One region of the Buttiauxella gaviniae genome, then DNA from elsewhere that is predicted to be linked to it. Evidence: predicted binding sites of a transcription regulator. Region 1 holds the regulator's gene; the other holds the start of a gene.
What was found. Region 1 encodes PurR, which represses purine synthesis genes. Its sites were predicted from a motif close to CANGCAAACGTTTGCNTG; they were not measured.
Positions count from the first base shown of each region.

Region 2: cvpA (colicin V production protein) is a predicted target of PurR. The motif match lies at 4,055-4,072, and genes of this name have one in related genera.

Region 1 covers NZ_JBFMVT010000002.1:4,046,855-4,063,002, reverse strand. Annotated here, with positions in the region: gene eptA (phosphoethanolamine transferase EptA) at 1-1,005, shown strand, start outside; gene AB1E22_RS19330 (TetR/AcrR family transcriptional regulator) at 1,078-1,677, shown strand; gene AB1E22_RS19325 (alkene reductase) at 1,732-2,829, shown strand; gene gloA (lactoylglutathione lyase) at 2,914-3,321, shown strand; gene rnt (ribonuclease T) at 3,416-4,069, shown strand; gene AB1E22_RS19310 (Grx4 family monothiol glutaredoxin) at 4,124-4,468, opposite strand; gene AB1E22_RS19305 (C40 family peptidase) at 4,831-5,688, shown strand; gene sodB (superoxide dismutase [Fe]) at 5,834-6,415, shown strand; gene AB1E22_RS19295 (YnhF family membrane protein) at 6,455-6,544, opposite strand; gene purR (HTH-type transcriptional repressor PurR) at 6,839-7,864, shown strand; gene punR (DNA-binding transcriptional activator PunR) at 7,883-8,800, opposite strand; gene punC (purine nucleoside transporter PunC) at 8,916-10,109, shown strand; gene cfa (cyclopropane fatty acyl phospholipid synthase) at 10,400-11,548, shown strand; gene AB1E22_RS19270 (PTS sugar transporter subunit IIC) at 11,755-13,074, shown strand; gene AB1E22_RS19265 (glycoside hydrolase family 1 protein) at 13,123-14,505, shown strand; gene AB1E22_RS19260 (LacI family DNA-binding transcriptional regulator) at 14,606-15,529, shown strand; gene AB1E22_RS19255 (riboflavin synthase subunit alpha) at 15,625-16,148, opposite strand, start outside.
Region 2 covers NZ_JBFMVT010000002.1:552,735-568,882, reverse strand. Annotated here, with positions in the region: gene truA (tRNA pseudouridine(38-40) synthase TruA) at 1-53, shown strand, start outside; gene AB1E22_RS03360 (DedA family protein) at 79-738, shown strand; gene accD (acetyl-CoA carboxylase, carboxyltransferase subunit beta) at 877-1,797, shown strand; gene folC (bifunctional tetrahydrofolate synthase/dihydrofolate synthase) at 1,875-3,143, shown strand; gene dedD (cell division protein DedD) at 3,133-3,861, shown strand; gene cvpA (colicin V production protein) at 4,130-4,618, shown strand; gene purF (amidophosphoribosyltransferase) at 4,654-6,171, shown strand; gene AB1E22_RS03330 (UbiX family flavin prenyltransferase) at 6,353-6,922, shown strand; gene argT (lysine/arginine/ornithine ABC transporter substrate-binding protein ArgT) at 7,219-7,995, shown strand; gene hisJ (histidine ABC transporter substrate-binding protein HisJ) at 8,291-9,073, shown strand; gene AB1E22_RS03315 (histidine ABC transporter permease HisQ) at 9,198-9,884, shown strand; gene AB1E22_RS03310 (ABC transporter permease) at 9,881-10,597, shown strand; gene hisP (histidine ABC transporter ATP-binding protein HisP) at 10,608-11,381, shown strand; gene AB1E22_RS03300 (TIGR01777 family oxidoreductase) at 11,561-12,454, opposite strand; gene folX (dihydroneopterin triphosphate 2'-epimerase) at 12,474-12,842, opposite strand; gene yfcG (GSH-dependent disulfide bond oxidoreductase) at 12,936-13,565, opposite strand; gene yfcF (glutathione transferase) at 13,707-14,351, shown strand; gene yfcE (phosphodiesterase) at 14,408-14,959, shown strand; gene yfcD (NUDIX hydrolase YfcD) at 15,018-15,563, shown strand; gene pta (phosphate acetyltransferase) at 15,657-16,148, opposite strand, start outside.

The sequences.
Region 1 (16,148 bases):
GGCGATCGGTCGCTGATTAAAATTGGCGAAGATGCGAAAAAAGGCCCACTGATTAGCCAGCAGAAAAAGAAAACGGTCGTGGTGTTTGTGGTGGGCGAAGCGTCGCGCGCTGAAAACTATTCATTGAATGGTTACGTGCGCGAAACCAACCCGGAACTGAAAAAACGCGACGTGATCTACTTCCCTAACGCTTCTTCTTGCGGCACGGAAACAGCGATCTCTGTGCCCTGCATGTTCTCCAATATGCCACGCAAAAATTACGATGCGGATCTGGCGCGTCACCAGGAGGGTTTACTGGATGTGATGGCGCACGCGGGCGTTAACCTGCTGTGGCGTGAAAACGACGGCGGCTGTAAAGGGGCATGTGACCGTATTCCGCATACCGACATGACGCAGTGGAATCTGGACTCCCTGTGCAAAGATAAATCCTGTTGGGACGATGCGTTGCTGCACCGCTTTGGGAATGTACTGGACGGCTTGCAACAAGACTCCGTGATTGTCCTGCACCTGATGGGCAGCCACGGCCCGGCTTACTATCGCCGTTATCCGGATAAATTCCGCCAGTTCACTCCAACCTGTGACAGCAACCAGATTCAGGACTGCGATCGTCAGTCGCTCATTAATACCTATGACAACACGATTTTGTATACCGATGATATTGTCAGCCGAACCATTGATGAACTGAAAGCGCATAGCGAGCAGTTTAACACCGCGCTGGTCTACCTCGCCGATCACGGTGAATCGTTGGGTGAAAACGGGATTTACCTGCACGGCACGCCGTATATGTTGGCTCCCTCCCAGCAAACACATATTCCGTTCCTGTTCTGGCTGTCGAAGGATTATCAGCAAAATTTTGCGGTAAATACGGGCTGCCTGGCCCAAAAGGCCGCCGGTGAACACGTTTCTCAGGACAATATTTTCTCGACCCTTTTAGGCATGATGGATATTAAAACCTCACAATATCAGCCTGATATGGATATTCTCGCCGGTTGTCGTAAAGCCTGAACCTCAGGCGGCAGGAAAATTCTGCCGCCTGACACTTGCCTTAGACCGACTGGTCTATTAGAGTATTTCCCCATGAACAGACATCCTGACCATGACACTCGTGAACATCTCCTTGCCACCGGCGAGCAGCTCTGCCTGCAACGCGGATTTACCGGCATGGGATTAAGCGAACTGTTAAGCACAGCCGAAGTGCCCAAAGGCTCTTTCTACCACTACTTCCGCTCTAAAGAGGCGTTTGGCGTGGCAATGCTTGAGCGCTATTACACTGCCTACAACCTGCGATTACAGCACCATTTTTCGCAGGGGCACGGGACATATCGTGAAAGATTACTGGCGTGGTATCAGGAAAGCGTCACCTGGTTTTCGCAGCACGGAAGTTTGATCAGTTGTTTGACGGTTAAACTTTCAGCCGAAGTCTGTGACCTTTCAGAAGATATGCGTGCGGCGCTCAACAAAGGCTCGGTGCAAATTGTTTCTCAGTTGGCCGATGCTCTTGAAAAAGGCCTCGCTGAGAAAAGCCTGAAGTTAACCGACGCCGCGTTAAGTCAGGCACACGTTATTTATGCCCTGTGGCTCGGAGCCAGTCTACAGGCGAAGATTTCCCGGAGTGCGATGCCGCTGGAATGCGCCCTCGCCCACGTGACTCAACTATTAGCGGAGCCTGTCTCCTGACAGGCTTTTTATTTAATTTAAAACTAGACGACCGGTCTATTCGAGGCGTTTTATATGTCAGCAGATAAATTATTTACTCCACTGAAAGTCGGTGCCATCACAACACCAAACCGTATTTTTATGGCGCCATTAACCCGACTGCGCAGCATCGTTCCGGGTGATATTCCGACCCCATTGATGGGCGAATATTACCGTCAACGCGCAAGCTCCGGGCTTATTATCAGCGAAGCTACGCAGATTTCTGCTCAGGCAAAAGGCTACGAAGGCGCACCGGGTCTGCACAGCGATGAGCAAATTGCCGCCTGGAAGAAAATCACAGCGGGCGTTCATGCCGCAGACGGGCGCATTGCCGTGCAATTGTGGCACACTGGTCGTATTTCACACTCCAGCATTCAGCCGGGCCAGCAGGCTCCTGTAGCGCCTTCCGCTCTTTCTGCGGGCACACGTACCTCATTGCGTGATGAAAATGGCCATGCGATCCGCGTCGATACCTCAATGCCACGTGCTCTTGAGCTAAATGAAATTCCTGGCATCGTAAATGACTTCCGCCAGGCCGTTGGCAATGCACGCGATGCAGGTTTTGATATGGTCGAACTGCACTCCGCACACGGCTATCTGCTGCACCAGTTCTTGTCTCCAACGTCTAACCATCGTACTGATGAGTACGGCGGCAGCCGCGAAAACCGCGCACGTCTGGTGCTCGAAGTGGTGGATGCCGCGTGCAAAGAATGGAGCGCCGATCGCATTGGGATCCGTGTTTCGCCGATCGGTTCATTCCAGAATGTTGATAACGGCCCGGATGAAGAAGCCGATGCGCTGTATCTGATTGAAGAGTTAAACAAACGCGGCATTGCGTACCTGCACATGTCCGAGCCTGACTGGGCTGGCGGCGAATCCTACACCGAGGCATTCCGTCAGAAAGTGCGTGAGCGCTTTAACGGGGTAATTATCGGCGCGGGGGCATACACCCCAGAGAAAGCCGAAGCGCTTATCGAGAAAGGTTTAATCGATGCGGTCGCCTTTGGTCGCGATTACATTGCCAACCCGGATCTGGTTGAACGTCTGCATCACAAGGCTGAACTTAATGCCCAACGTCCAGAAAGTTTCTACGGCGGCGGCGCTGAAGGCTACACCGATTACCCGACTTTGTAGACCTCTCTCATTGATAGCGGCGTTGATTCGCCGCTATACTTACCTCACATTTAGAAATTAACCCTTTAATTCTAAGAGGAATTTATGCGCTTACTTCACACCATGCTGCGTGTTGGCGACCTGCAACGCTCCATCAACTTTTACACCAACGTACTGGGCATGACCCTGCTGCGTACCAGTGAAAATCCGGAATATAAATACTCTCTGGCGTTTGTTGGCTACGGCCCGGAAACCGAAGAAGCGGTTATCGAACTGACCTACAACTGGGGTACCGATAGCTACGATCTGGGTAACGCATACGGCCACATCGCCCTGGGCGTAGACGATGCGGCTGAAGCCTGCGAGCGCATTCGCCAGAACGGTGGCAACGTCACTCGCGAAGCGGGCCCGGTTAAAGGCGGCTCCACGGTAATTGCTTTCGTTGAAGATCCAGACGGTTACAAAATCGAACTGATCGAAAGTAAAGATGCCGGTAAAGGTTTGGGTAACTAATATCCAGTTTACGGGTGCACGCTGCACCCGTTAGCTTCCCTCCGTAAAATTTGCCATAATGCGCGCTGCTTTTTCCCCGTATTAAGAGATCCTGATGTCTGACAACACGCAACTGCATAGCCTGTGCGACCGTTTTCGTGGTTTTTATCCGGTAGTCATTGACGTTGAAACCGCCGGGTTTAACGCTAAAACCGATGCTTTACTGGAAGTCGCAGCCATCACATTAAAGATGGATCAAGACGGCTGGTTATCGCCGGATGAAACGCTGCATTTCCACGTCGACCCTTTTGAAGGCGCTATACTTGAGCCGGAAGCGCTGGCTTTTAATGGTATCGACCCGCATAACCCGTTGCGTGGTGCCGTCAGCGAATATGATGCGCTACATGCAATTTTCAAAATGGTGCGTAAAGGCATTAAAGACAGCGGTTGTAACCGTGCGATTATGGTGGCGCACAACGCCACATTCGATCACAGCTTTATGATGGCGGCGGCAGAACGTGCTTCGTTAAAACGTAACCCGTTCCATCCTTTTGTGACATTTGATACCGCAGCCCTGAGCGGGCTTGCGTTAGGCCAAACCGTGCTGGCGAAGGCGTGTATTGCCGCAGGCATGAAGTTTGACAGCAGCCAGGCACACTCCGCGCTGTATGACACCGAGCAAACCGCCCTGCTGTTTTGCGAAATCGTCAACCGCTGGAAACGTTTAGGCGGCTGGCCTCTGCCTCTCCCGGTAGAACCCGAAGCGTAGGCATAAAAAAAGCGACTATCAAAGTCGCTTTTTCATTTGTTGCTTAGCTACAAATTACTCTTCGCCTGGCTCTTCAGATTTGTGCTTAGCCGCAGTCTCTTTAATCAGTGTCTGCAATTCGCCGCGCTGATACATCTCAATGATAATGTCGCAGCCGCCAACCAGTTCACCATCCACCCATAGCTGCGGGAAAGTCGGCCAGTTAGCGTATTTTGGCAGCTCAGCACGGATGTCTGGATTCTGTAAAATATCAACGTATGCGAAACGCTCGCCACAGGCAGACAGCGCCTGCACAGCCTGGGCTGAGAAGCCACAGCTTGGCAGTTTCGGAGAACCTTTCATATACAGAAGGATTGGGTTCTCAGTGATTTGTTGTTGGATTTTTTCAATAGTGCTCATTGCTTGCTTCCTCAAACCTGGTCTCGGCAGTAGCCTGCCATTGTAGCGATGGATACCCTCTTCAGAAAACACCATTTTTTTCAGGGTTTCTCTGACGTTCGCAACGGAGGGACAACATGTATCTAGAATAACACTTTTCGCGTAGCTGCAAATCAGGAAATAACCCTATCCCTGATCAATAAATAGCCGTGAAACGATTAGTTTGGTCAATTTATTTGCGTCCGGTAACGAAACAATACAACGATAAGCAAAAGGTTATTAACTTTATGGCTTCTAATAGATTAGAATCGGCGGGTTTCGCAAAATCATACACGGGCATGATGGCTTTCATCGTGCATTTATTTTAACCAGGGGATTGTCGAGTGGCGCGGATAACAAAAATTTCTATCACGCTCTGTGCTCTGCTATTTACCTTGCCTTATACACCATTGACGCAGGCGTCTGAACACGCACGTCCCGTGGTTGCGCAGAAAGCGCACGTTGTGAAAAAAAGCACGGCGAAGAGCACAGAAAAGAGCAGTAAGAGTAAAGAAAAAACCACCACCTCAACCAAGAAAGCCAGCACCACAGCAAAAACATCCAGCAAGAAAAAAGAATCCGCTGCGGTAAAAACAAAAACGGCTAAGAATTCCAGCACCAATAAAACCAAAAACCTCGCAAAAAACGACCGTAAAAAAACCTCCCAGATTGCTAAAGTCCAGCCTGTTACTTTCACCGAAAAATGCAGCAAGCCGCGTAAAGGCCACAAAGTGCGTTGTGTGAAAGTAAAAGCTGAACAACCGACGACGATTGCGCAGGCGCATAAAGTCCGCGTGCAAAAAGCACAGAAAACAGCCATGAACAAACTGATGGGCCAGATTGGCAAACCGTATCGCTGGGGCGGCACCTCTCCGCGCACCGGTTTCGATTGCAGCGGTCTGGTCTATTACGCTTATAAAGATTTAGTGAAATTCCGTATTCCACGTACCGCCAATGAAATGTATCACCTGCGTGATGCTTCTTCTGTTGACCGTGGCGAACTCGAAACGGGCGACCTGGTGTTCTTCCGCACCCAGGGGCGTGGCACAGCGGATCACGTGGGTGTTTATGTCGGTAACGGGAAATTTATTCAGTCACCGCGTTCTGGCCGGGATATTCAAATCACTTCATTGAGCGAAGATTACTGGCAGCGCCACTATGTGGGTGCCAAACGCGTCATGACGCCAAAAACCATTCGCTAATCTCCCTTCATCAAATCTCACCTGCCCTACTTTGGGCAGGTGAGATCTTCTTTTGCTTATCCTTTCAATTTGTTACCCTAAATCCACACTAAGCGTGGTTGTTTAGTGTTCATAAAATCCCAAAATAATTCGAAAGGAGTCAGCAATGTCGTTCGAACTACCTGCACTACCATATGCAAAAGATGCTTTAGCCCCGCATATCTCTGCCGAAACGCTGGAATACCACTACGGCAAACACCATCAAACCTACGTCACTAACCTGAACAATCTGGTTAAGGGCACAGCGTTTGAAGGCAAAACACTCGAAGAGATCGTTCGCACTTCTGAAGGCGGCGTATTTAACAACGCAGCGCAGGTGTGGAACCATACCTTCTACTGGAACTGCCTGGCACCTGATGCTGGCGGCGAACCAACGGGCGCTGTTTTGGATGCTATCAACCAATCTTTTGGTAGCTTCGCTGAGTTTAAGCAACAGTTTACCGATGCCGCTATCAAGAACTTTGGCGCAGGCTGGACCTGGCTTGTTAAAAACGCAGAGGGTTCGTTAGCCATTGTTTCTACATCTAACGCAGGCACACCGCTGACCACTGCGGCCAAACCGCTGCTGACTGTAGACGTATGGGAACATGCGTATTACATCGACTACCGCAATGCTCGCGCAGGATACCTGGAGCATTTCTGGGCGTTGGTGAATTGGGAATTTGTTGCGAAGAATCTTGCAGCTTAATCCATAAGTAAATGGGCCGCGATAAGCGGCCCATTTTAATCAGTGCAGTACGGCGGTTAACGCGCCACAAACAATCAAAGCCAGAACGATAACCGTGGTGGTGATTGAAAATTTCAGGTCGGTGCTCATGAGTAAACTCCTTTTATTACCTTACAATCAGTGTGTCGGTGGATTTTCCCACAATCGGAGAGAAAAATCCTCCTGGTTTTAACCGGATATCCATTTTCCCTCTTCCACTTTTCGCCAGGATAGGCCAAAATCCCACGCTAATTTATTGCGTACCGTCAATTCAACGCCCTCCTCCCGTTTTATGTCGCAATCCCGGCATACCCGCAACCACGATGTTGCCTCAGGAGATAGCGTACGCAAACGTTTAACACATTCGTTATCAGGGGCTTACGATATGGCCCGGAGTGAAATTTAATGGCGACAATCAAGGATGTGGCGAAACGCGCAAACGTTTCCACTACAACCGTATCACATGTGATTAACAAAACCCGTTTTGTAGCGGAAGAGACGCGCAATGCGGTTTGGGCTGCAATCAAAGAGCTGCACTATTCGCCAAGCGCCGTCGCGCGTAGCCTGAAAGTTAATCACACTAAAACGATTGGCCTGTTAGCCACGTCCAGCGAAGCGCCCTATTTCGCCGAAATCATCGAAGCCGTTGAAAATAGCTGCTTTGAAAAAGGCTATACCCTCATTCTGGGTAACGCACACAATAACTTCGAAAAACAGCGTGCCTACTTATCAATGATGGCGCAAAAGCGCGTTGATGGCCTGCTGGTGATGTGCTCTGAGTACCCGGAATCACTTCTGACCATGCTCGAAGAGTACCGTCATATCCCAATGGTTGTGATGGACTGGGGTGAAGCGCGCGCTGATTTTACCGACTCCGTCGTCGATAACGCATTCCATGGCGGTTATCTGGCCGGGCGTTATTTGATCGAACGCGGTCATCGTGAAATTGGCGCTATTCCCGGGCAGATGGAACGCAACACCGGCGGCGGTCGCCATGCTGGCTTTATGAAAGCGCTGCAAGAGGCTGGTATCGCTATCCCGGAAAACTGGATTGTTCAGGGCGATTTTGAGCCGGAATCCGGTTATCGCGCGATGCAGCAGATCCTCGGTCAGTCTCATCGCCCTACCGCGGTGTTCTGCGGCGGGGATATTATGGCGATGGGTGCAATTTGTGCCGCCGATGAAATGGGGCTGCGCGTCCCGCAGGATATTTCCATTATCGGCTATGACAACGTGCGTAATGCTCGCTTCTTCTCACCCGCCCTGACGACGATTCACCAGCCAAAAGATTCCCTGGGTGAAACGGCATTTAACATGCTGCTGGATAGAATCGTTAACAAACGCGAAGAATCCCAGAGCATTGAAGTCCATCCGCGCCTGATTGAGCGCCGCTCAGTAGCTGATGGCCCATTCCGCGATTACCGCCGTTAAGTTTTGTTGAGCCCGGGTTTACTCGGGCTCAGGCTCCTGCAACCACTCCGCATTCATCGTCTCACTGTCCCCCAAATAATCCAGTAGCCAGGCCAGGGCTGGTGATGCATCATTTTGCCGCCAGGTCAGGCAGCATGCGGCGTCCGGGAAGGGATTATCAAGCGTTAACTCGCACCACTGCCCTGATGCCAGCCACGGCCGTGCGATATGCAAAGGCACCATACCGATACACAGCCCCGCGCTAAGACAATCTGAACCAGATTGCCAGTCAGGCACCACTACACGACGCTGGTTATCCAGCAGCCAGGTAATTCGTTTTGGTAGTGAACGGGAGGTATCCTCCAGCACCAGCGAAGGCCAGGCCCGGAGATCGTCATCGCTTAGGGTACCGCCAAGCTTCGCAAGCGCATGATTCGATGCCACCACGCAACGCCAGCTTAGGGATCCCATATCCCGGAAAGCATAACGCCCCCCAACGGGGATAGCCTGGGTTGCGCCAATCGCCACTTCAACACGTCCGTCAGCTAACGCATCCCACACACCGTTAAACACTTCCTGGAAAATTCGCAGCTCGATGTCCGGAAAATGGCGATAAAAATCCAGCACCAACTGCCGGGTTCGCTCGGGTTTAACGATGTTATCGACCGCAATAGCGAGGTGCCCGCGCCATCCATTAGCGATCTGTTGGCACTGCTGCCGTGTCGTCATCATTTTTTTGATAACAGACCGGCCCTCTTTCAAAAAAAACAGACCCGCAGGCGTTAATTCCACATCCCGATGGCGACGTTCAAACAGCGGAACCGCCAGCCATTCCTCCAGTTGCCGTACCGTGTAGCTAATGGCAGACGGAACGCGGTGTAACTCCTGCGCAGCGCCACTGAAGCTGCCGTTGCGCGCCACCGCATCTATCACTTCCAGCGAATATTCAGACCACATTTTTCTGCTCACAAAATTTTTGAATGCAACCTACAAATATTAGCGTTTCACAAGCACATTTGCACTCCGTACACTCTCGCAGCAATTAACCTGCAAGATAATTCAAGAGAAAATTATGCAACCATCAAAAGGATTTCTTATCTGGCTGGCCGGATTAAGTGTGTTGGGGTTCCTCGCAACAGACATGTATCTGCCTGCTTTTGCTGCTATCCAACAAGATTTACAGACCGACGCCTCCGCCGTGAGTGCCAGTCTGAGCCTGTTCCTGGCAGGTTTTGCCTTTGCCCAACTGATGTGGGGGCCGCTGTCAGACCATTTCGGGCGTAAGCCTGTATTGCTGGCAGGCCTGAGTTTGTTCGCCGTGGGGTGTATTGGCATGCTGTGGGTAGAAAACGCAACTGCTTTGCTGGTATTACGTTTCGTGCAGGCGGTAGGCGTGTGTTCTGCGGCGGTAAGCTGGCAGGCGCTGGTGACGGACTACTATCCGGCGAATCGTGCAAACCGAATTTTTGCCACCATTATGCCGCTGGTCGGGCTTTCTCCCGCTCTGGCACCGCTGCTCGGCAGTTGGATTTTGACCCACTTTGACTGGCAGGCGATTTTCGCCACGCTGTTTGCTATCACGCTGGTGTTGATGATCCCGACTCTGCGTCTGAAGCCTCGCACCCAGCATCATCCGCAAACGGAAGAGAACAAAGTCAGCTTTATGTCGTTACTGCGCTCGCACGTCTACAGCGGAAACGTATTGATTTACGCGGCCTGCTCCGCAAGTTTCTTTGCGTGGCTGACCGGTTCACCGTTCATTTTGAATGATATGGGCTACAGCCCTGCGGCAATTGGTCTGAGCTATGTTCCGCAAACCATCGCTTTCTTGATTGGCGGCTATGGTTGCCGCAGCGCGCTGCAAAAATGGCAAGGCAAACAAATGCTGCCGTGGTTACTGGGCGTGTATACCCTGAGCACCTTCGCGACCTGGGCTGTAGCTGTGAGTGGCCATGCTAACCTGACGTTACTGCTGATCCCATTCTGCGTAATGGCGATGGCAAACGGCGCGATCTACCCGATTGTTGTAGCCTCCGCCCTGCTGCCTTTCCCACAAGCTACGGGGAAAGCCGCTGCGCTGCAAAATACCCTTCAGTTGGGATTATGCTTCTTCGCAAGTTTGATGGTTTCCTGGCTTATCGTAACGCCGTTGCTGACCACCACCAGCGTTATGCTGGTCACCATTGTGTTGGCTCTGCTGGGATATTTGCTGCAACGTCGCAGCAGTGCGAAAGTCTGGCAACACGCTGAATCGGATGCGCATTAATTGAAACAAAACATAGGTTAGCATGCTAACGATTTGTTATTGAATCGCCGATAAAGCGGGCCTATACTCATAAACGGCTCGAGGTTAACACCATAATAATGAAGTCATAACGGGAGCCCTTGCGCTCCCGTTTTTTATTTGTTTTAAGCAATTTATTGAGTGGGTAGTCACCCCTTTCTCTGTTCTACGTCGGATATCAGGCTCACGGAATTTTTCGTGACATTTCTCACATGCCCAAAATAGCGTCTACGCTGTTTGAAGGTTCCTCACATAAAGGTGATGGAGAAGCTATGAGTTCATCGTGCATAGAAGAAGTCAGTATAAGAAATAACCCATGGTATCGAATTGTGAACGAGATGCTCACACAGGCTGGGGTGGAAGTGAACGGCCCGCGCCCTTTCGATATACAGGTTAAACATCCCGATTTTTTTAAACGCGTCCTACAACAGGGTACGCTCGGTCTGGGTGAAAGTTATATGGACGGCTGGTGGGACTGCGAACGGCTGGATATATTTTTTAATAAAGCCATTCGTGCCGGACTTGAACGCCAGCTCCCTCATCATTTAAAAGACACACTCCGCATTGCCGCCGCACGCTTTATTAATCTGCAATCTAAAAAACGCGCCTGGATAGTGGGCAAAGAGCATTACGATCTCGGGAACGATCTCTTTAGCCGCATGCTTGATGACCATATGCAATATTCTTGCGGTTACTGGAAAGAGGCCACAACGCTCAGTGATGCACAGAATGCAAAATTGAAAATGATCTGCGAGAAATTGCATCTGGAACCCGGCATGACGCTGCTGGATATTGGCTGCGGCTGGGGTGGGCTTGCTGAATTTGCGGCGCGAAATTATGGCGTAGCAGTGCATGGCGTAACCATTTCTGCTGAACAGCAAAAAATGGCACAGGCGCGATGCATCGGTCTCAACGTCACTATTTTGCTGCAAGATTACCGTGAACTGGATATGCAGTTTGACCGCATTGTTTCCGTCGGCATGTTCGAGCATGTCGGGCCGAAAAATTACGCCACCTATTTTGATGTGGCAGACCGTAATTTGAAACCTGACGGAATCTTTCTGCTTCACACCATCGGATCCAACAAAACCGATAACGGCGTCGATCCCTGGATCGACAAATACATTTTCCCTAACGGTTGTCTGCCGTCGGTCAGCCAGATTGCCCATGCCAGCGAAGGCCATTTTGTGATGGAGGACTGGCATAACTTTGGGGCGGATTACGACAAAACATTGATGGCCTGGCACGAGCGTTTCCAGACTTGCTGGCCGGAAATTGCCGATAACTACTCGGACCGCTTTAAAAGAATGTTTAGTTATTACCTCAACGCCTGCGCCGGAGCGTTTCGCGCGCGCGATATTCAGCTCTGGCAAATCGTCTTTACCCGCGGTATCGAAAACGGTTTACGCGTCCCGCATTGATTAACACCCCGGCACTGCCGGGGTAGTTCTTTCATGTAAAAATCCGCAGCAATTTCATAACAAACTGTGAATCCCTCCACGAAATTATCATTCCTTGTGTCACGAGTTTGATCCGGTTAACACTTACGTTTTTCTTCATTGGAAACCGGTTTCCCATCTGTTTCACAATCAGCCAACTTCACTAAAACACTCACAAGGATACCGCCATGAGCATGTACCAAAAAATGGTCAATGTGATTGAGCAAAAAGTTACCCCTATGGCTGGCGCGATGGGTTCTCAACGCCATGTCATCGCCATCCGCGACGGTTTTATCGCAGCACTTCCGTTTATGATTATCGGCTCTTTCTTGTTAGTGTTTATTTTCCCACCGTTCTCGCCCGACAGCAGTTGGGGCTTTGCGCGCGCATGGCTGAACTTTTCCCTGAGCTATCGCGAACAACTGATGCTGCCGTTTAACCTCAGCATGGGTGTGATGACCTTCTTTATTTCGGTCGGCATTGGCGCAAGTCTCGGCAAACACTACAAACTCGACCCGATCATGACCGGTTTACTGGCGTTTATGGCCTTTTTACTGGTTGCCGCCCCTTATAAAGACGGGCAAATCTCCACCCAATACTTCTCAGGACAGGGCATCTTTACCGCGCTGATTACCGCGATTTATGCCAGCGAAATGTATGCGTTCCTGAAGCGCCACAACATCACCATTCGTCTACCAAAAGAAGTGCCAACCGGCGTGGCTCGTTCGTTTGAAATTCTGATCCCGGTGGTAGTGATTGTCGCAACGCTGCACCCGCTGAATCTCTTTATTGAGTCCACGACGGGGATGATTATTCCCGAAGCCATCATGCACTTGCTGGCACCGCTGGTTTCCGCGTCTGATTCCCTGCCTGCCATTCTGATTTCTGTGTTTATCTGCCAGATTCTGTGGTTTGCCGGGATTCACGGGGCGCTTATCGTCACCGGCATTATGAACCCGTTCTGGATGGCGAACCTTTCCGCGAACCAGACGGCGCTCGCCGCCGGAAACGTGTTGCCGCATATCTACCTGCAAGGTTTCTGGGATCACTACTTGCTGATTGGCGGCGTGGGTTCCACGTTACCCCTCGCCTTCCTGCTGCTGCGTAGCCGCGCCATTCATCTACGTACCATCGGTAAAATGGGCGTGGTGCCAAGTTTCTTTAACATTAACGAACCGATTCTGTTCGGCACGCCAATCATCATGAACCCGCTGTTCTTCTTGCCGTTCACCCTGGTGCCGATGATTAACGCCACGCTGGCTTATATCGCCACCAAATTAGGCTGGGTTGCACAAGTTGTTTCGCTCACACCGTGGACGACACCGGCCCCAATTGGCGCATCGTGGGCCGCAAACTGGGCGGTAAGTCCCGTTATCATGTGCCTGATTTGTATGGTCATGTCGGCTGTGATGTATTACCCCTTCCTGAAAGCGTATGAGCGCACCCTGCTTAAACAGGACGAAGAGCGCAATCAGCAGGAAAGCAGCAACCCGGTTACAGCGAACTAAACATTTATAGCCTGCTAGTCTGGCAGGCTCGTCAAACGAGGAACAAAAATGAAATATGAATTTCCGGAGAATTTTTGGTGGGGAAGCGCCAGTTCAGCACCCCAGACCGAAGGCGAAACCCTCTCTTTTGGCAAATCGGCCACGATTTGGGATCAATGGTTTAAGGAACAACCAACCCGCTTCCACAACGGCGTAGGCCCGGCTGACACCTCCACATTCTATAAAAACTGGAAGCAGGACATCGCGCTCTTAAAAGAGCTGAACCATAACACCTTCCGCACATCAATTTCCTGGGCGCGCCTGATCCCTGAAGGCCGTGGCGCAGTGAACCAGGAAGCTGTCACCTTCTACAACCAGGTCATTGACGAGTTGCTGGCGCAAGGCATCAAGCCGTTTATCAACCTGTTCCACTTTGATATGCCTATGGTCATGCAGCAGCAAGGCGGCTGGGAAAATCGTGACGTTGTCACGGCTTATGCCGAATTTGCCACCGTCTGTTTTGACCTGTTTGGCGACCGCGTGAAACATTGGTTCACCTTCAACGAGCCGGTTGTGCCTGTCGAAGGCGGCTATCTGTATGATTTCCATTACCCGAACGTTGTGGATTTCAAACGCGCGGCGACCGTGGCCTACCACACCATGATCGCACACTCAATGGCGGTAAAAGCCTACCATGAACGCAACGACGGCGGCGAAATCGGGATTATCCTCAACCTCACCCCGTCTTACCCACGTTCCCAGAACCCTGCGGATGTGAAAGCGGCAAACATTGCCGATCTCATGTTTAACCGCAGCTTCCTTGACCCCGCGCTGCGTGGCGAATATCCACAAGAGTTGGTGGCATTGCTCAATGAGCACGGCCAATTGCCAGCATGTCAGCCAGAAGATAAAGCGCTGCTGGCGGCTGGCGTGGTAGATTTATTAGGCATTAACTATTACCAGCCTCGCCGCATCAAATGCCGCGATTCGCTGGTCAATCCTGACAGCCCGTTCATGCCGGAATGGTTCTTCGAAGCCTACGAAATGCCGGGCCGCAAAATGAACCCGTATCGCGGCTGGGAAATTTATGAGCAAGGGATCTACGACATTCTGACTAACCTGCGCGAGAACTACGGCAACCCAAATTGCTATATTTCCGAGAATGGCATGGGCGTTGAAAACGAGCACCGCTTCGATGAAAACGGCCAGATTCAGGATGACTACCGTATCGATTTCGTGCGCGACCACCTGAAGTGGCTGCATAAAGGTATCAGCGAAGGCAGCAACTGCCTCGGGTATCACATGTGGACTTTCATTGATAACTGGTCATGGTGTAACGCCTATAAAAACCGTTACGGTTTTGTCTCATTAAATCTTGAGACTCAAAAGCGCACCATCAAGAAAAGCGGCGAATGGTACAAAGCGACCGCCGCGGAAAATGGCTTTAATTAACCACACTGAATCGTAAGGCGGGTAAGCGATGCGCTCCCGCCAAAACACGTAAAACTGGTGGATGGCGCGTTGCTTATCCACCCTACTAAGCCAACACACCATGTCGAATATTAATGATGTAGCGCGCCTTGCGCAGGTTTCCAAAGCAACGGTTTCGCGCGTATTAAGTGGCAGTCGCGGCGTCAAAGAAGAGAGCCGCCAGGCGGTATTACGTGCAGCCGAAATCCTTAACTACAAGCCGAATGCCATTGCCCAATCCTTGAGCAACCAGTCGACGCACTGCATCGGCGTTATCTGCGCCACCGAGCATATCCAGCAGGCAACCGGCTACCTACAAGCGCTCGAGAAACAGCTCAACCAGCATCAGAAACATCTGTTGCTCCGTTTCGCCAGTGACGCAGGCAGCGTAGCGCAGGCGGCACAAGAGCTCTCCAACGGGTTGTGTGACGCGCTGGTGGTGGTGGGTGCACGTTTTCCGCTCCCCCCGCTTGCCGATGAGATTATGTTGATTGATTGCCTGAGCGGTTCGCACAATTTCAGCATTCAGTGCGATCATATTTTTGCCGCAGAAACGGCGGTGCACTATTTATGTAACCAACAGCGGCGGCAAATCGCGTTAATTAACTTTGCCAGCGGCGAAGCAGCCGCTCTGACGCTCGAGGGTTATCATCAGGCCCTTCATAACCATGTTGTGCCCTTTAACCGCCAACTGGTGATTGAAGATGAGTCATCGGTACGCATTGCGCTGCAACGGCTGATCAATCGCGGCGTGAAATTTTCTGCCCTGCTCGTCACAGACGACACTCAGGCGCAGGAGGCGGTGATGATGCTTAATCAATATCAGTTGAAAGTGCCTGAACAGGTGATGGTCTTTAGCCTGGATGGCTCAAGCAGAATGCCGGGTTCAAATGCGATACCGGCAATCAAATATCCGCTTGAGAGCATGGCTCGTCGGGCAGTTGAGTTATTGCTGGGCGAGCGCCACGCCAGTGATTTGGTGCGCGGAAGTTTGCTGATTGCCTGATACATATGTGTCGGGTGGCGCTCGCGCTACTCCCCCCCACGAACGGGTTTTTGTAGGGTGGAATAGCGGCGGCGCCATCCACCGTTACACGGTTTTTATCCCTTCGGCAACAGCGTTGCAAGCGTGGCTTCACGTTGCGCCAGCACGCGCTCAACGGTATCGACAATCGCCTGGGTTTGCGGGTCAATTTCAATATTAATTCGATGACCCAATTTCTTGCTGCCAAGCGTGGTGCGCTCAAGCGTTTCAGGAATCAAATGCACGCAAAAACGTGAAGCGGTCACTTCACCAACGGTCAAACTAATACCGTCGATGCCGATATAGCCTTTATGAAGGATATATTTCATCAACGTTTTATCGTGCAATTTAAACCAAATCTGGCGGTTATTTTCTGAGGTCAGAATTTTCGCCACTTCAGCGGTCGTCATTATGTGACCGGACATTAAATGCCCACCGATTTCATCATTAAATTTGGCCGCACGTTCAACGTTAACGCTGTCACCAACCACCAGTTCACCAAGGTTGGTGATGCGCAGCGTCTCTTTCATTAAATCAAAGCTGACGTGATTACCGTTGATTTCTGTGACCGTCAGGCAACAGCCGTTATGCGCAACCGATG
Region 2 (16,148 bases), 3.5 Mb from region 1:
AACATTTTGCGTTGCCTAAACCCCCGATGGGGCCTCTTTTTTTGGCAGACTGACGCCAGTCGAGAAAGGTAGATAACTATGGAATTTATCCGCTTTATTATTGATTTTATTCTGCACATTGATGTGCATTTAGCGGAGTTGGTCGCGCAGTATGGTGTCTGGGTTTATGCCATTCTGTTTTTGATTCTGTTTTGCGAAACAGGCCTGGTGGTGACGCCGTTCCTGCCGGGTGATTCATTGCTGTTCGTTGCGGGCGCGCTTGCCGCGTTGCCAACTAACGATCTGAATGTTCATACCATGGTTATTTTAATGGTGATCGCCGCGATTGTCGGCGACGCGGTGAACTACACTATTGGGCGGTTATTCGGCGAGAAACTGTTCAGCAACCCGAACTCAAAAATCTTCCGTCGCAGTTATCTTGATAAAACCCACGCTTTTTACGAGCGTCACGGTGGAAAAACGATTATCCTCGCGCGCTTCGTACCGATTGTGCGAACCTTCGCACCGTTTGTCGCAGGGATGGGGCACATGTCCTATCGTCATTTTGCGATGTATAACGTTGCCGGTGCGTTGCTGTGGGTGTTGTTGTTCACCTACGCAGGTTATCTGTTCGGCGATTTACCGATCGTGCAGGAAAACCTGAAATTACTGATTGTGGCGATTATTGTGCTGTCGGTATTGCCGGGCGTGGTTGAGATTATTCGCCACAAACGTGCAGCCAAACGCCTGCAAAAGTAACCCCATCGCGCGGTTCGACCACTTTTTTATCCAAAGTCGCGGGCCGTTATGTTTTAATGAGCACCATTTATGGTCTGGGGCAGGTCACACTGCCACAGAAAAACTGGCATCGACCAGGTTCAAGCAGAAAGGTCATCAATGAGCTGGATTGAACGAATTCTCAATAAGAGCAATATTACCCCTACCCGTAAGGCGAGCATCCCTGAAGGGGTTTGGACTAAATGCGATAGCTGCGGCCAGGTTCTGTACCGCGCCGAACTGGAACGCAATCTTGAAGTCTGCCCAAAATGCGATCACCACATGCGCATGTCCGCGCGCGATCGCCTGCACAGCCTGTTAGATGAAGGCTCGCTGTTTGAGCTGGGTAGTGAGCTTGAGCCAAAAGATATTCTCAAGTTTAAAGACTCCAAAAAATACAAAGATCGTCTGGCAACGGCCCAGAAAGAAACCGGTGAGAAAGACGCGCTGGTGGTAATGAAAGGCACGCTCTATAACATGCCTGTTGTTGCAGTTGCCTTTGAGTTTGCCTTTATGGGCGGTTCTATGGGTTCTGTTGTCGGCGCGCGTTTTGTTCGTGCCGTTGAGCAGGCTCTGGAAGATAACTGCCCGCTGATCTGCTTCTCCGCTTCCGGTGGCGCACGTATGCAAGAAGCGCTGATGTCGCTGATGCAGATGGCGAAAACCAGTGCGGCGCTGGCAAAAATGCAAGAACGCGGTCTGCCATACATTTCAGTTCTGACTGACCCAACCATGGGCGGCGTTTCTGCAAGTTTCGCGATGCTTGGCGATCTGAACATTGCTGAGCCAAAAGCGTTGATCGGCTTTGCGGGCCCGCGTGTTATTGAACAGACCGTTCGTGAAAAACTGCCGCCGGGCTTCCAGCGCAGTGAATTCTTGATCGAAAAAGGCGCGATCGACATGATCGTTCGCCGTCCAGAAATGCGCCTGAAACTGGCAAGCGTTCTGGCAAAACTGACAAATCAGCCAGCGCCGAATCCGGAAGCGCCGCGTGAACCGATTGTGGTTCCGGCAGCACCGGAAGAAGGTCACGAGGCCTGATTGTTAACAAGGGCAGGCCGAACAGGTCCTGCCCTTTTTCTTGAACCGTAGCTTGAAAAGTAGATAGAGCGGGCATCATGGAAAAAACGCAAATCCCTCAAGCCACGTCGCCCCTGGCCACGTGGCTTTGTTATCTGGAAAATCTCCATTCTAAAACCATCGAGCTTGGTCTTGAGCGCGTGAAAAAAGTTGCCGCCACGCTTGATGTGCTGAAACCTGCGCCGACGGTGTTTACCGTTGCGGGAACCAACGGTAAAGGCACGACGTGCCGCACGTTGGAAATGGTGTTGATGGCGGCGGGTTACAGCGTGGGTGTTTACAGCTCCCCCCATTTACTGCGCTACACCGAGCGCGTGCGCGTGCAGGGTGAAGAGCTGGATGAAGCGTACCACACAGCCGCTTTCGCTCAGATTGAAGCCGCGCGGGGCGAAACCTCACTGACCTATTTCGAATACAGTACGCTTTCGGCTTTGCTGCTGTTTAAGCAACTGGCAGTAGATGTGGTTATCCTTGAAGTGGGTTTAGGCGGGCGACTGGACGCAACCAATATTGTTGATGCAGATGTCGCAGTTGTAACCAGCATTGCACTTGACCACACCGACTGGCTCGGGCCTGACCGCGAAAGCATCGGGCGTGAGAAAGCGGGCGTATTCCGTGGCGGAAAACCAGCCGTGGTGGGCGAGCCTGATATGCCACAGACCATTGCGGATGTGGCGGCTGAAAAAGGCGCTCAACTGCTGCGCCGTGATGTCGACTGGTCCTGGCACGCCGATGAGACTAGCTGGAGTTTTAAAGATGCTCAGGGCGAACTCAAGGGGCTTCCACTGCCGTTAGTGCCCCAGCCAAATGCCGCGACGGCTCTGGCCGCACTGCGTGCAAGCCAGCTAAATGTCAGCAATGGCGCTATTATTCAAGGGATTAAAGAGGCAACGCTGCCGGGCCGATTCCAGGTTATTTCGCAGGCTCCACTGGTGATTCTTGATGTAGCCCATAACCCGCATGCGGCGGCCTACCTGGCGGGGCGCCTGGCGCAGTTACCGAAACGTGGGCGCGTGCTGGCGGTTATCGGCATGCTGCATGACAAAGATATCGCCGGTACGCTGGCCTGTTTGTCGCCTCAGGTTGATAGCTGGTATTGTGCCCCTCTGGAAGGGCCGCGTGGAGCCACTGCTGAACAGTTGATTGAACATCTGGGGCAGGGTGAAGTCTACGACAGTGTGGCCCAGGCTTGGGCTGGCGCAATGCAGGCAGCAACAGACAATGATACCGTGCTGGTATGTGGTTCATTTCACACAGTAGCCCACGTAATGGAAGCGCTGGACGCGGAGAGAGCAGGTGGCGAGTAAGTTTCAAAATCGATTAGTCGGAACCATTATTCTGGTCGCTCTGGGGGTCATTATCCTGCCAGGCATCCTTGATGGTCAGAAAAAGCATTATCAGGATGAATTTGCCGCCATTCCTCTGGTGCCTAAGCCGGGTGATACCGATGAACCGGATATGCTGCCTGCGGCGACGCAGGCGCTGCCTTCGCAGCCGCCGGAAGGGGCCGCCGAAGAGGTGAGAGCAGGTGCGGCCGCAGCGCCAGGGCTTGATATCGCTTCGCTACCGAGTGACGGCGGGGCAGGTATTGATGAAGTTCCGGTCACCCGCGATCAGCCTAAGCCTAAACCGGTCGTTGAGAAGGCAAAGCCGAAGCCTGCTGAAAAGCCGCTGAGCAAAGCAGAAAGGGATCAAACCGAAGAACGCCTGGCGATGATGAACGAAGAACCGCCTGAGCCAGAAAAACCGGTGAAGCAGGATACGCCAGACAAAGCCCCGACCGGGCAAGCCTACGTTGTGCAACTCGGTGCGTTGAAAAATGCCGACAAAGTGAATGAAATTGTTGGTAAACTTCGCGCTTCCGGGTTCCGGGCTTACACGTCACCGTCGACACCTGTGCAGGGGAAAATTACCCGCATTCTGGTCGGGCCGGATGCTTCAAAAGACAAACTCAAATCATCTCTTAGCGAGCTGAATTCGATTTCCGGTCTGAATGGTGTGGTGATGAATTATACGGCGCGCTAAAGCGTGTTCGTAGTGGTTTTTGTAGGGCGGATAAGCGAAGCGTCATCTGCCATAAAGCGGTAATTTGGTGGGCGGCACGTGGGCTTAACCACCTTACAACTTCCAGCAAAAGCCGGTAACAACAGGCAATTTTTTAATGGCGTTGAGCATTTTTTCAACGCCATTATTTATTTACGCGAGGGAAGGAAATCCCTACGCAAACGTTTTCTTTTTCTGTTAGAATGCGCCCCGAACTGGACGTCAGGGCGATTTGTCGTGGGATTTGTTCATGGTCTGGATAGATTACGCCATTATTGCAGTCATCGGCTTTTCGGCTCTGATTAGTGTTATTCGTGGGTTTGTGCGTGAAGCGTTATCGCTGGTAACCTGGGGCTGTGCTTTCTTTGTCGCCAGTCATTACTACACTTACCTGTCAGTCTGGTTCACTGGCTTTGAAGACGAACTGGTACGTAATGGAATAGCTATCGCGATACTGTTTATCGCGACACTCATCGTCGGTGCGATTGTCAATTATGTGATTAGCGCGCTGGTGGAGAAAACCGGCCTGTCGGGTACAGACAGGGTGTTGGGGATCTGTTTTGGTGCTTTACGTGGAGCGCTGATCGTCGCCGCCATTCTGTTCTTTCTTGATACGTTCACTGGTTTTTCGAAGAGTGACGACTGGCAAAAGTCGCAGCTTATCCCACAATTCAGTTTCATCATCAGATGGTTCTTTGACTATCTGCAAAGCTCGTCAAGTTTCTTACCCCGGCCATAAGGCGGGGGCTCGTGGCTTAATGAGGAAAAGACAACATGTGCGGTATTGTCGGTATCGCCGGTTTTATGCCGGTAAACCAGTCTATCTATGACGCGTTAACGGTGCTTCAGCATCGTGGGCAGGATGCCGCGGGCATCGTCACCATTGATGCTTTAAATTGTTTTCGTCTGCGTAAAGCCAATGGGCTGGTGAGCGATGTATTTGGTGCCATTCACATGCAGCGCTTGCAGGGAAATATGGGTATCGGCCATGTGCGTTACCCTACAGCAGGAAGTTCCAGTGCTTCTGAAGCCCAGCCTTTCTATGTTAACTCCCCATACGGCATTACCCTTGCACACAACGGTAACCTGACGAACGCTCACGAGCTGCGCCAGAAGCTGTTCGAAGAAAAACGTCGTCACATTAACACCACCTCCGACTCTGAAATCCTGCTCAATATTTTCGCCAGCGAGCTGGATAACTTCCGCAACTATCCGCTGGAAGCCGACAACATTTTTGCCGCTATCGCTGCAACCAACCGTCAAATTCGTGGTGCATATGCCTGCGTGGCCATGATTATCGGTCACGGTATGGTGGCCTTCCGCGACCCGAACGGCATCCGTCCGCTGGTGATGGGGAAACGCGATTTAGGTGATGGCCGTACCGAATATATGGTCGCTTCCGAAAGTGTTGCTCTTGATACGCTGGGCTTTGAATTCCTGCGTGATATCGCACCAGGCGAAGCGGTGTACATCACCGAAAAAGGGCAGTTGTTCACCCGCCAGTGTGCTGATAACCCAACCAGCAATCCTTGCCTGTTTGAGTATGTCTACTTTGCACGCCCGGACTCTTTCATCGACAAAATTTCCGTTTACAGCGCGCGCGTTGAGATGGGTAAAAAGCTCGGTGAGAAAATTGCTCGCGAGTGGGAAGATTTGGATATTGACGTGGTTATCCCGATTCCAGAAACCTCCTGCGATATCGCGCTGGAAATCGCCCGTATTCTTGATAAGCCTTATCGTCAGGGCTTCGTGAAGAACCGCTACGTTGGTCGTACCTTTATCATGCCAGGCCAGCAACTGCGTCGTAAGTCTGTGCGCCGTAAGCTCAATGCGAACCGCGCTGAGTTCCGCGATAAAAACGTTCTGCTGGTGGATGACTCCATCGTACGCGGCACCACGTCCGAGCAGATTATTGAGATGGCGCGTGAAGCCGGAGCGAAAAAAGTATATCTCGCATCTGCGGCACCAGAAATCCGTTTCCCGAACGTGTATGGCATTGATATGCCAAGCGCTAACGAACTGATTGCTCACGGTCGTGAAGTTGACGAGATCCGCCAGTTAATCGGTGCCGACGGTTTGATCTTCCAGAATCTGGACGATCTGATTGAAGCGGTGCGCGTTGAGAATCCGGACATTACGCAGTTTGAGTGCTCGGTGTTTAACGGCGTGTATGTCACCAAAGATGTGGATCACGAATACCTTGAGTATCTTGAATCCCTGCGTAATGACGATTCGAAAGCGATTCAGCGTCAAAACGAAGTGGAAAATTTAGAGATGCATAACGAGGGGTAAAACTATCCTCGCGCGACCCCCTCCCAGCCTCCCCCTTACCAGATCCTCCCCTGGAAAGGGGAGGGCTGGGGTGGTGTCCGGGTTTTCTCCCTTAACCGTGAGATGAGGGCGTCCACTCCTTGCATCCCCGCCCATCTTGCGGCAAAGTCAGCCCAGATAAACTCCTTGGGCGAACGTCAATATGAAACGGTTAATTGTTGGGATTTCAGGTGCCAGTGGCGCAATTTATGGCGTGCGACTGCTTCAGGTGCTGCAACAATTACCCGATGTCGAAACGCATCTCATCATGAGCAACGCGGCTCGCCAGACCCTTGGGTTGGAAACAGATTTTTCCCTGCGTGAAGTGCAAGCTCTGGCGGATGTGGTTCACGATGCCCGTGATATCGCCGCCAGCCTCTCCTCAGGCTCTTTTAAGACGCATGGCATGGTCATATTGCCCTGCTCAATCAAAACGCTCTCTGGCATTGTTCACAGCTATACAGACGGCCTGCTCACGCGTGCGGCAGATGTGGTACTCAAAGAGCGTCGTCCGCTGGTGCTTTGTGTGCGTGAAACGCCGCTGCATCTCGGGCATTTGCGCCTGATGACGCAGGCGGCTGAACTTGGGGCGGTAATCATGCCGCCAATGCCTGCGTTTTATCATCGCCCGCAAAGCGTGCAGGATATTATCGACCAGACGGTAAACCGCGTGCTCGATCAGTTTGATATTGAGCTGCCGGAAGACTTGTTCACGCGCTGGAACGGGGCATAGCCGTTGCGCCAGTGTGGTGCATCACAAAACCTTTCGCCTCATAATGGGGCGATTTTGTAACCTCGATCACTTCCAGAACATTTATCCCCTATTTTCCACCATTAATGTTTTTCCCTCACACCAGACCTGCTATCTTTCAATTCTGCGACAGTGTTGTAACTTTTTTTTAACATGAAACCATGCACTTTCTTTCACGCAGGAAAAAGTGGCATGGGAACTGCAACTCTGCTTCGCAGCACTAAACAAACACAACACGACATTACACATAATAAGATCAGTAAACTTGAGGGTTATCTATGAAGAAGCAGGTTCTCGCTCTGTCATTGCTGCTCGGGTTATCCAGCACCGTTTATGCAGCAATCCCGCAGACCGTTCGTATTGGTACGGACGCCACCTATGCGCCTTTCTCTTCTAAAGATGCGAAAGGGGACTTTGTCGGTTTTGATATCGATATCGGGAATGAACTTTGTAAGCGCATTAACACCAAGTGTACGTGGGTTGGGCTCGACTTTGACTCACTGATCCCTTCTTTGAAAGCGAAGAAAATCGACGCGATCATCTCCTCCCTCTCTATCACCGAAAAACGCCAGCAGGAAATTGCTTTCTCAGAAAAACTTTATGCGGCTGATTCCCGTCTGATCGCCAGCAAAGGCTCACCGATTCAGCCAACAATTGATTCCCTGAAAGGCAAACATGTGGGTGTTTTGCAGGGATCGACTCAGGAAGCCTTTGCTAACGCGCAATGGCATCCAAAAGGGATCGACGTTGTGGCTTATGCTAACCAGGATCTGATTTATTCTGACCTGGCTGCGGGCCGCCTTGACGCTGCATTTCAGGACGAAGTTGCCGCGAGCGAAGGGTTCCTGAAACAACCTGCCGGAAAAGAGTTTGCCTTTGCGGGACCTTCTGTAAAAAACAAACAGTATTTTGGCGATGGCACCGGGATTGGCATGCGTAAAGACGATGCTGAGCTGAAAGCGGCCTTCGACAAAGCACTGGCAGAAATGCGTAAAGACGGCACTTACGACAAATTTGCTAAGAAGTACTTCGATTTTAATGTTTACGGTGAATAACATTATCCCTTAGTCTGTAGCCCGGCTGCACTTTAGTGCCGCCGGGCTGAATAGAATTGCAAACTAACCCAGGTCATTACGCACTTTAATGGTGCAATTTTTTGCTGATGCACAAAAAAAGTGTATCGTTTGCATCTCGTTGGTGCAGCGTGTTTTTGAATGAAACTGATGCGCATTTTTAGCGCGCCAACGTACTGAAAAACGTTATCAACACATGCATAAATTGGCATGGAAAGTGCAATTTTATCCGGTTAAAAAGCAATCGCGCATAAAAACAGTCTTTTCGAGGGTAATTATGAACAAGCAGATCATCGCTCTTTCTTTGGTGCTGGCATTTTCCAGCGTTTCTACAGCTTTCGCCGCTATTCCTAAAAATTTACGTATCGGTACCGATCCTACTTACGCCCCGTTTGAGTCGAAAAATGCCCAAGGGGAATTAGTGGGTTTTGACATCGATCTGGCAAAAGAACTCTGCAAACGCATCGAAACAAACTGTACGTTTGTGGAAAACCCACTGGATGCGCTGATCCCTTCCCTGAAAGCGAAAAAAATCGACGCAATTATGTCGTCTCTTTCCATCACTGAAAAACGTCAGCAAGAGATCGCCTTCACCGACAAACTGTACGCAGCCGATTCTCGTTTAGTGGTCGCCAAAGGCTCAACGATTGAGCCCACCCTTCAATCTCTGAAAGGTAAGCGTATCGGCGTTCTGCAGGGCACCACGCAAGAGACTTATGGTAATGAGCATTGGGCGCCTAAAGGCATTGAAATTGTCTCTTATCAGGGTCAGGACTCAATCTACGCTGACCTGACGGCTGGCCGTATTGACGCTGCATTCCAGGATGAAGTCGCGGCCAGCGAAGGTTTCCTGAAACAACCTGTCGGCAAAGATTATCAGTTCGGCGGCCCATCCATTAAAGATGACAAATTGTTTGGCGTCGGCACCGGAATGGGGCTGCGTAAAGATGACAATGAGCTGCGTGAAGCGCTGAATAAAGCGTTTGCTGAAATGCGCAAAGACGGAACTTACGAGAAGTTAGCGAAGAAGTACTTCGACTTTGATGTTTACGGTGGTTAACAGTGTTGTAGGGTGGATAAGCGTAAGCGCCATCCACTGATAATACAAACGATGGCGGGTGACACGTGCTTACCCGCCCTACGTTGATACCGTTTGTGCAGACACTGACGACAGGATACGCACCATGCTGTACGGTTTTTCTGAAGTGATTTTTAAAGGGGCGCTCGTCACGCTGGAACTGGCGTTAAGCTCCGTTATCCTCTCGGTGATTATTGGCCTGGCAGGCGCTGGCGCAAAGCTATCCAAAAATCGCCCGCTAGCGATGCTGTTTGAAGGTTACACCACGCTGATTCGTGGCGTGCCGGATCTCGTGCTGATGCTGCTGATTTTTTATGGTCTGCAAATGGCGCTCAACGTGTTAACGGATTCGCTGGGAATGGCGCAGTTTGATATCGACCCGATGGTTGCGGGTATCATCACGCTCGGTTTTATCTACGGTGCCTACTTTACCGAAACCTTCCGCGGCGCGTTTCTCACTGTGCCGAAAGGGCATATTGAAGCGGCTACCGCTTTTGGCTTTACGGGCTCGCAAACCTTCCGCCGCATTCTCTTTCCTGCAATGATGCGTTTCGCGCTCCCGGGGATTGGTAATAACTGGCAGGTTATTTTAAAAGCCACGGCGCTCGTTTCTTTGTTAGGTCTTGAAGATGTGGTGAAAGCCACGCAGTTGGCCGGGAAAAGCACCTGGCAGCCATTCTACTTCGCGATTGTTGCAGGGATTATTTATCTGTTCTTTACCACGGTATCGAACGGGGTACTGCTTTGGCTTGAACGTCGCTATTCCGTAGGCGTGAAGAGGGCCGAGCTATGATTGATATCGTTCAGGAATACTGGAAAGCGTTGCTGTGGACTGACGGCTATCGCTTTACCGGCGTGGCTATCACGCTGTGGCTGCTGATTTCATCGGTGGTGATGGGCGGGATTCTGGCGCTGTTTCTGGCTATTGGCCGCGTGTCGAGCAACAAATTTATCGCGTTTCCTATCTGGCTCTTTACCTACATTTTCCGTGGTACGCCGCTGTATGTGCAGTTGCTGGTGTTCTACTCCGGCATGTATACGCTGGAAGTGGTTAAAGGCACGGTTCTGCTAAATGAGTTTTTCCGCAGCGGCCTGAACTGCACCGTGTTGGCGTTGACGCTAAACACCTGCGCCTATACCACCGAAATTTTTGCCGGGGCGATTCGTTCAGTCCCACATGGCGAAATTGAAGCCGCGCGCGCCTATGGGTTCTCACGCGTTAAAATGTATCGCTGCATTATTTTGCCTTCGGCGCTGCGTATTGCGCTGCCAGCGTACAGCAATGAAGTGATTTTAATGCTGCACTCTACCGCGCTGGCCTTTACCGCCACCGTGCCGGATCTGCTGAAAATCGCCCGCGATATTAACTCCGCGACCTACCAGCCATTTACCGCGTTTGGTATCGCTGCGGTGTTATACCTGTGTATTTCTTATGTGCTGATTAGATTGTTCCGCAAGGCGGAGCAACGCTGGTTGCAGCATATTAAACCAAGCTCAACGCATTGAGTGTTCAATGATGACTGATAAAAAATTAAGCGTTACCGACCTGCATAAGCGCTACGGCCAACATGAAGTCCTGAAGGGCGTCTCTTTACAAGCCAACGCTGGCGATGTGATCAGTATTATCGGTTCGTCAGGCTCCGGGAAAAGTACTTTCCTGCGCTGCATCAACTTCCTTGAAAAACCGAGTGAAGGGACGATTGTCGTTAATAACCAGAACATTAATCTGGTGCGCGATACCGATGGGCAATTGAAAGTTGCCGATAAAAATCAGCTCCGTTTGCTGCGCACCCGCCTGACGATGGTATTCCAGCACTTTAACCTCTGGAGCCACATGACGGTGCTGGAAAACGTCATGGAAGCCCCGATTCAGGTTTTAGGTTTGAGCAAACAGGAAGCCAAAGAGCGTGCGATTAAATATCTGGCGAAAGTGGGTATTGATGAGCGCCAGCAGGTGAAATACCCGGTGCATCTTTCAGGTGGCCAGCAGCAGCGTGTCTCGATTGCTCGCGCCCTGGCGATGGAACCTGAGGTATTGCTGTTTGATGAACCGACTTCCGCGCTAGACCCGGAGCTTGTGGGCGAAGTACTGCGTATCATGCAGAAACTCGCCGAAGAAGGAAAAACCATGGTGGTAGTGACGCACGAGATGGATTTTGCGCGCCATGTTTCAAACCATGTGATTTTCTTGCACCAGGGTTTAATTGAAGAAGAAGGCACGCCGGATGAATTGTTCGGCAATCCGAAAAGCGCTCGTTTGCAGCAGTTCCTTTCGGGGTCGTTGAAGTAATTTGCCCTGATCCTCGGGGGCTGTCTCTTATACAGATCTTACTTAGGCATTCGAGTAGGGTGGGGACAAATTAAGGCACTCGCATCAGGTTCGGACCCCACCCCAATCCTCCCCTTTTCCAGGGGAGGGAGCAGTTAACTCCTCCACCTGGCAAGGGGGAGGTTGGGCGGGGGTCGTTTCTACCGCACAACATCCCCCAGCGCTTCTTCCAGATCGAAATAGCGAAAGCCAAACCCAGACTCTTCAAGCCGTTTCGGCAGCGCTCGCTGCCCGCCCAGAACCAGCACCGAGGATTCGCCCATCATTAACTTGATTGCGCTCGTTGGCGCGCGCATAAACGCCGGGCGATTCAGCACGTGGCCCAGCGCATGAGAAAACTGTTCGTTGCGGACGGGGTAGGGCGAAACCATGTTAAATGGCCCGCGCAGGTCGTTATTGAGCAGCCACAAAATACCGTTAACCATATCGTCGATATGAATCCAGGCCAGATACTGGCGGCCTGAGCCCATTGGCCCGCCGAGCCCTAAGCGGAAGATTGGCAGCAGCTTCGCCAGAATCCCCCCTTTTGGGGCAAGCACGACGCCGGTACGCAGCAGGCACACACGCGTCTGTTCACTTTGCGCTCCGCAGGCGATTTGTTCCCAGCGGGCGCACAGCTTATGGGTAAATTCATTGTGCGGTGGTTCATCTTCGTTCACCACGACTTCGCCGAGATCGCCGTAATAACCGGCGGCGGAACCGGAGATGAGCACGGAAGGTGGCGTCTGGCTTGCTTTGAACATCTCGACCAGCCGCTCGGTGATTTGCCAGCGGCTCTGGCAAAGGCGCTGTTTTTGCGACTCCGTCCAGCGTTTATCGGCAATGGGTTCACCCGCCAGATTGATGACCGCATCAATGCCGTCAAGATTTTGATGTTCGTTCAACCCTTTCCATAGCGTAACTTTCGGGTCAAAGTGCGAGCGGGCTTTATCTGGATTTCGGGTGACGACAGTCACATCGTGCCCTAACTCTAACAGGCGTGGCACCAGATGGCTGCCAATCAAGCCGGTTCCACCGGTCATCAGTATCTGCATGCTCGTCTCCTGCAGTTTGCTATCTGCGCCAGCTCATGGTCATAGAGACTGAATCGGCATAACGCAGCGCGTGAAGTTTATCGATCTCTACTTCAGCATAAGACACCCACGGATGGTCGCATGCGATGTCGAGCACATCCTGAGTTAATTTTTCCAACAGTGAGAAGCGATGGTTCTCAACCAACTGGATGATTTGTTTAGTGATGGTGCGGTAGTTTAGCGCATCGTTGATATCTTCACTGGCGCGCGCTTTATCTGCGGGATAATGAATGGCGACGTTAATGACAATATCCTGGCGATTGGCGATCTCTTCTTCTTTGATGCCAATAAAAGTGCGCAGACGTAAGTTTTTGATTCGAATAATTGCATCGGGTTGTGGGGACGACATTGCAGGTTTCCTCCATGTATTCATTTTTTCCAGGCTCTGACTATACCCAAATTACATGAGGAAAAAAATTGCGCCCATCCTGGGGCGCGGCTATCAGCTTTTTTGCGCCTGCTCATAGGCGCGTTCGGTTGCCGGACGCGAGTGAATGCGCTCAAACCAGTTTTGAACCGCAGGGAAGTTTGCCAGATTTATACGCTGGCGATCATGGGAAACCGTCCACGGATACGTCGCAATGTCGGCAATACTGTACTCGTTTCCGCCCAGCCACGGAGTCTTTTCGAGTTGCTTATTAAGTACGCCATACAATCGCTGAGTTTCCACCTGATATCGTTCAATCGCGTAAGGAACGGGCTGAGGCGCGAAGTGATTAAAGTGGTGATTCTGGCCGAGCATCGGCCCAAATCCACTGACCTGCCAGAATAACCATTGCAGCGTGTGGGCGCGATCGCGCAGATCTTTGCTCAGCAATGTGTTGGTCTTTTCTGCCAGATACAACAAAATTCCACCGGACTCAAACAAACTCAGCGGGCCGCCACCGTCGGCCGGCGTGTGGTCAATAATTGCCGGAATTTTATTGTTGGGAGAAATGGCTAAAAACGCAGGCTGAAACTGATCGCCTTTGCCAATATCAATACGATGAAGGGTGTAGTCCAGCTCCGCTTCTTCCAGAAACAGCGTGATTTTATGGCCGTTTGGCGTAGGTGCGTAATAGAGGTCAATCATCTCTTTCCCCAGAATTTTTCGTAAACCTATGGAGTATAGACGCTTTGGAAAAGTTGCTTTCTGGATGAGTTTTGTTCAGGTGACAGGCGCCATTTTCCGCTATATGTTCAATAGCCTGGATAACAAAATCATGGGGATATTATGAGCCAGCCGACAATAACACTTTGGTCCGATTCAAACTTTTTTAGCCCGTATGTGATGTCCGTTTATGTTGCTCTGAAAGAGAAAGGCCTGAGCTTTACCTTACAAACCATTGACCTGAACAGCGGGCAAAATCTGCAGCCGGGCTGGAAAGGCTACGATCTTACGCGCCGGGTACCCGTTTTAGCCGTTGATAATTTTTTACTCAGCGAGTCTTCCGCGATCGACGAATATCTTGAAGATCGTTTTGCCCCGCCAACCTGGGAGCGAATTTATCCGCATGATATGGAGAAGCGAGCCCGAGCCCGGCAAATTCAGGCATGGCTACGCAGCGATTTAATGCCGATTCGCGAAGAGCGTTCTACCGATGTGGTTTTCGCGGGGGCAAAGAAACCTGCGCTGACGGAACGAGGGCAGGCGGCGGCTCAAAAACTCGTGAGTACAGTGGAAAGTTTGTTACCCGTCGGGCAGCAGAATCTCTTTGGTGAGTGGTCCATTGCGGATACCGATCTTGCCCTGATGCTTAATCGTTTGGTGCTCAACGGGGACGACGTGCCTGAGCGGTTACAGGAATATGCGGATTTCCAGTGGCAGCGTGCATCGGTACAGCGTTTTCTTGCTCTTTCTGCAAAGCATTCTGGCTGATATACCCCATAATTCGTTATGATAATTACGCTTATCATTAACAGGACCAGGGTTTTATGAAGCTGATGTTTGTCTCGGACATTCATGGTTCGCTACCCGCGACAGAACAAGTGTTGGCGCACTTTGCGCGCAGTGGCGCAAAGTGGCTCATTTTGCTGGGTGATGTGCTGAATCATGGGCCGCGTAATGCGTTACCTGCGGGTTATAACCCCGGAGCCGTAGCGGAGCGGTTTAATACTATTGCCGATAAAATTATTGCAGTACGCGGAAACTGCGACAGCGAAGTTGACCAGATGCTGCTCCATTTTCCAATTACCGCCCCGTGGCAACAGATACTGTTGGCGGAGCAGCGTTTATTTGTCACGCATGGTCATTTATATAACCCCGACAAATTGCCTCCTCTTGCAGAAAATGACGTGTTGGTTTTTGGTCATACTCATCTTCCCCTGGCTGAAAAGCAGGACGCGGTTTATTTGTTTAACCCCGGTTCGGTAAGTATCCCAAAAGGGGGCTTTGAAGCGAGCTACGGCATGCTAAACGACGGTGTTCTGAGCATTCACGCACTGAATAACGATGGGGTTATTGCACAGGTTGAAATTACCCCGTAACTTACCGTGAGTTAGACCGATAACGCGCCAAAGAGCGCCCTGAATAAGGTTTCCCCCAATGGCGGAACAGAGTCATTTTGTTGGTATGGAATGGGTAGACATTGTCAATGAAGACAATGAAGTCATCGCGCAAGCAAGCCGCGAGCAAATGCGCGCGCAGCGTTTAAGGCATCGCGCCACGTATATCGTTGTGCATGATGGCATGGGTAAAATTTTGGTGCAGCATCGTACTGAAACCAAAGATTTTATGCCGGGTATGTTGGATGCTACTGCGGGTGGTGTGGTTCAGGCTGATGAGCAATTGCTGGACTCTGCGCGCCGTGAGGCTGAAGAAGAGTTGGGGATTGCCGGTGTGCCGTTTGCCGAACACGGGCAGTTCTATTTTGAAGACCCTCATTGCCGGGTTTGGGGAAGCCTGTTTAGCTGCGTGTCACATGGCCCGTTTGCCTTGCAGGAAGAGGAAGTGAGTGACGTATGCTGGATGTCACCCGAAGAAATTACCGCGCGCTGTGACGACTTCACACCAGACTCGTTGAAAGCGCTGGCGCTGTGGATGACCCGCAACGCCAAAAATGAATCTCAGCACACTACTGCCGCTGAATAATTCATTTTAATTTCCTGTTCTGGAACGAGTTTACGGGTCAGCCCATAAAAAAAGGCCGCATAGCAATGCGGCCTTTTTGCATCTCAGAAAGCGTTAGTCTTGTTGAGAAGACTGAATCGCCGTCAGAGCGATGGTGTAAACGATATCGTCTACCAGTGCGCCACGAGACAGGTCGTTAACTGGCTTACGCATACCTTGCAGCATTGGCCCGATGGAGATCAGGTCTGCTGAGCGCTGTACCGCTTTGTAAGTGGTGTTACCAGTGTTCAGATCCGGGAAGATGAACACGGTAGCGCGACCCGCAACCGGTGAGTTTGGCGCTTTGGATTTAGCAACGTCAGCCATTACCGCGGCGTCATACTGCAACGGACCGTCGATAACCAGGTCAGGACGTTTTTCCTGAGCGATACGGGTGGCTTCACGCACTTTCTCAACGTCGCTACCTGCACCAGAAGTACCGGTAGAGTAGGAGAGCATTGCTACGCGTGGATCGATACCGAATGCAGCAGCGGAATCCGCAGACTGAATTGCGATTTCTGCCAGTTGCTCAGCAGTTGGATCCGGGTTGATCGCGCAGTCGCCGTA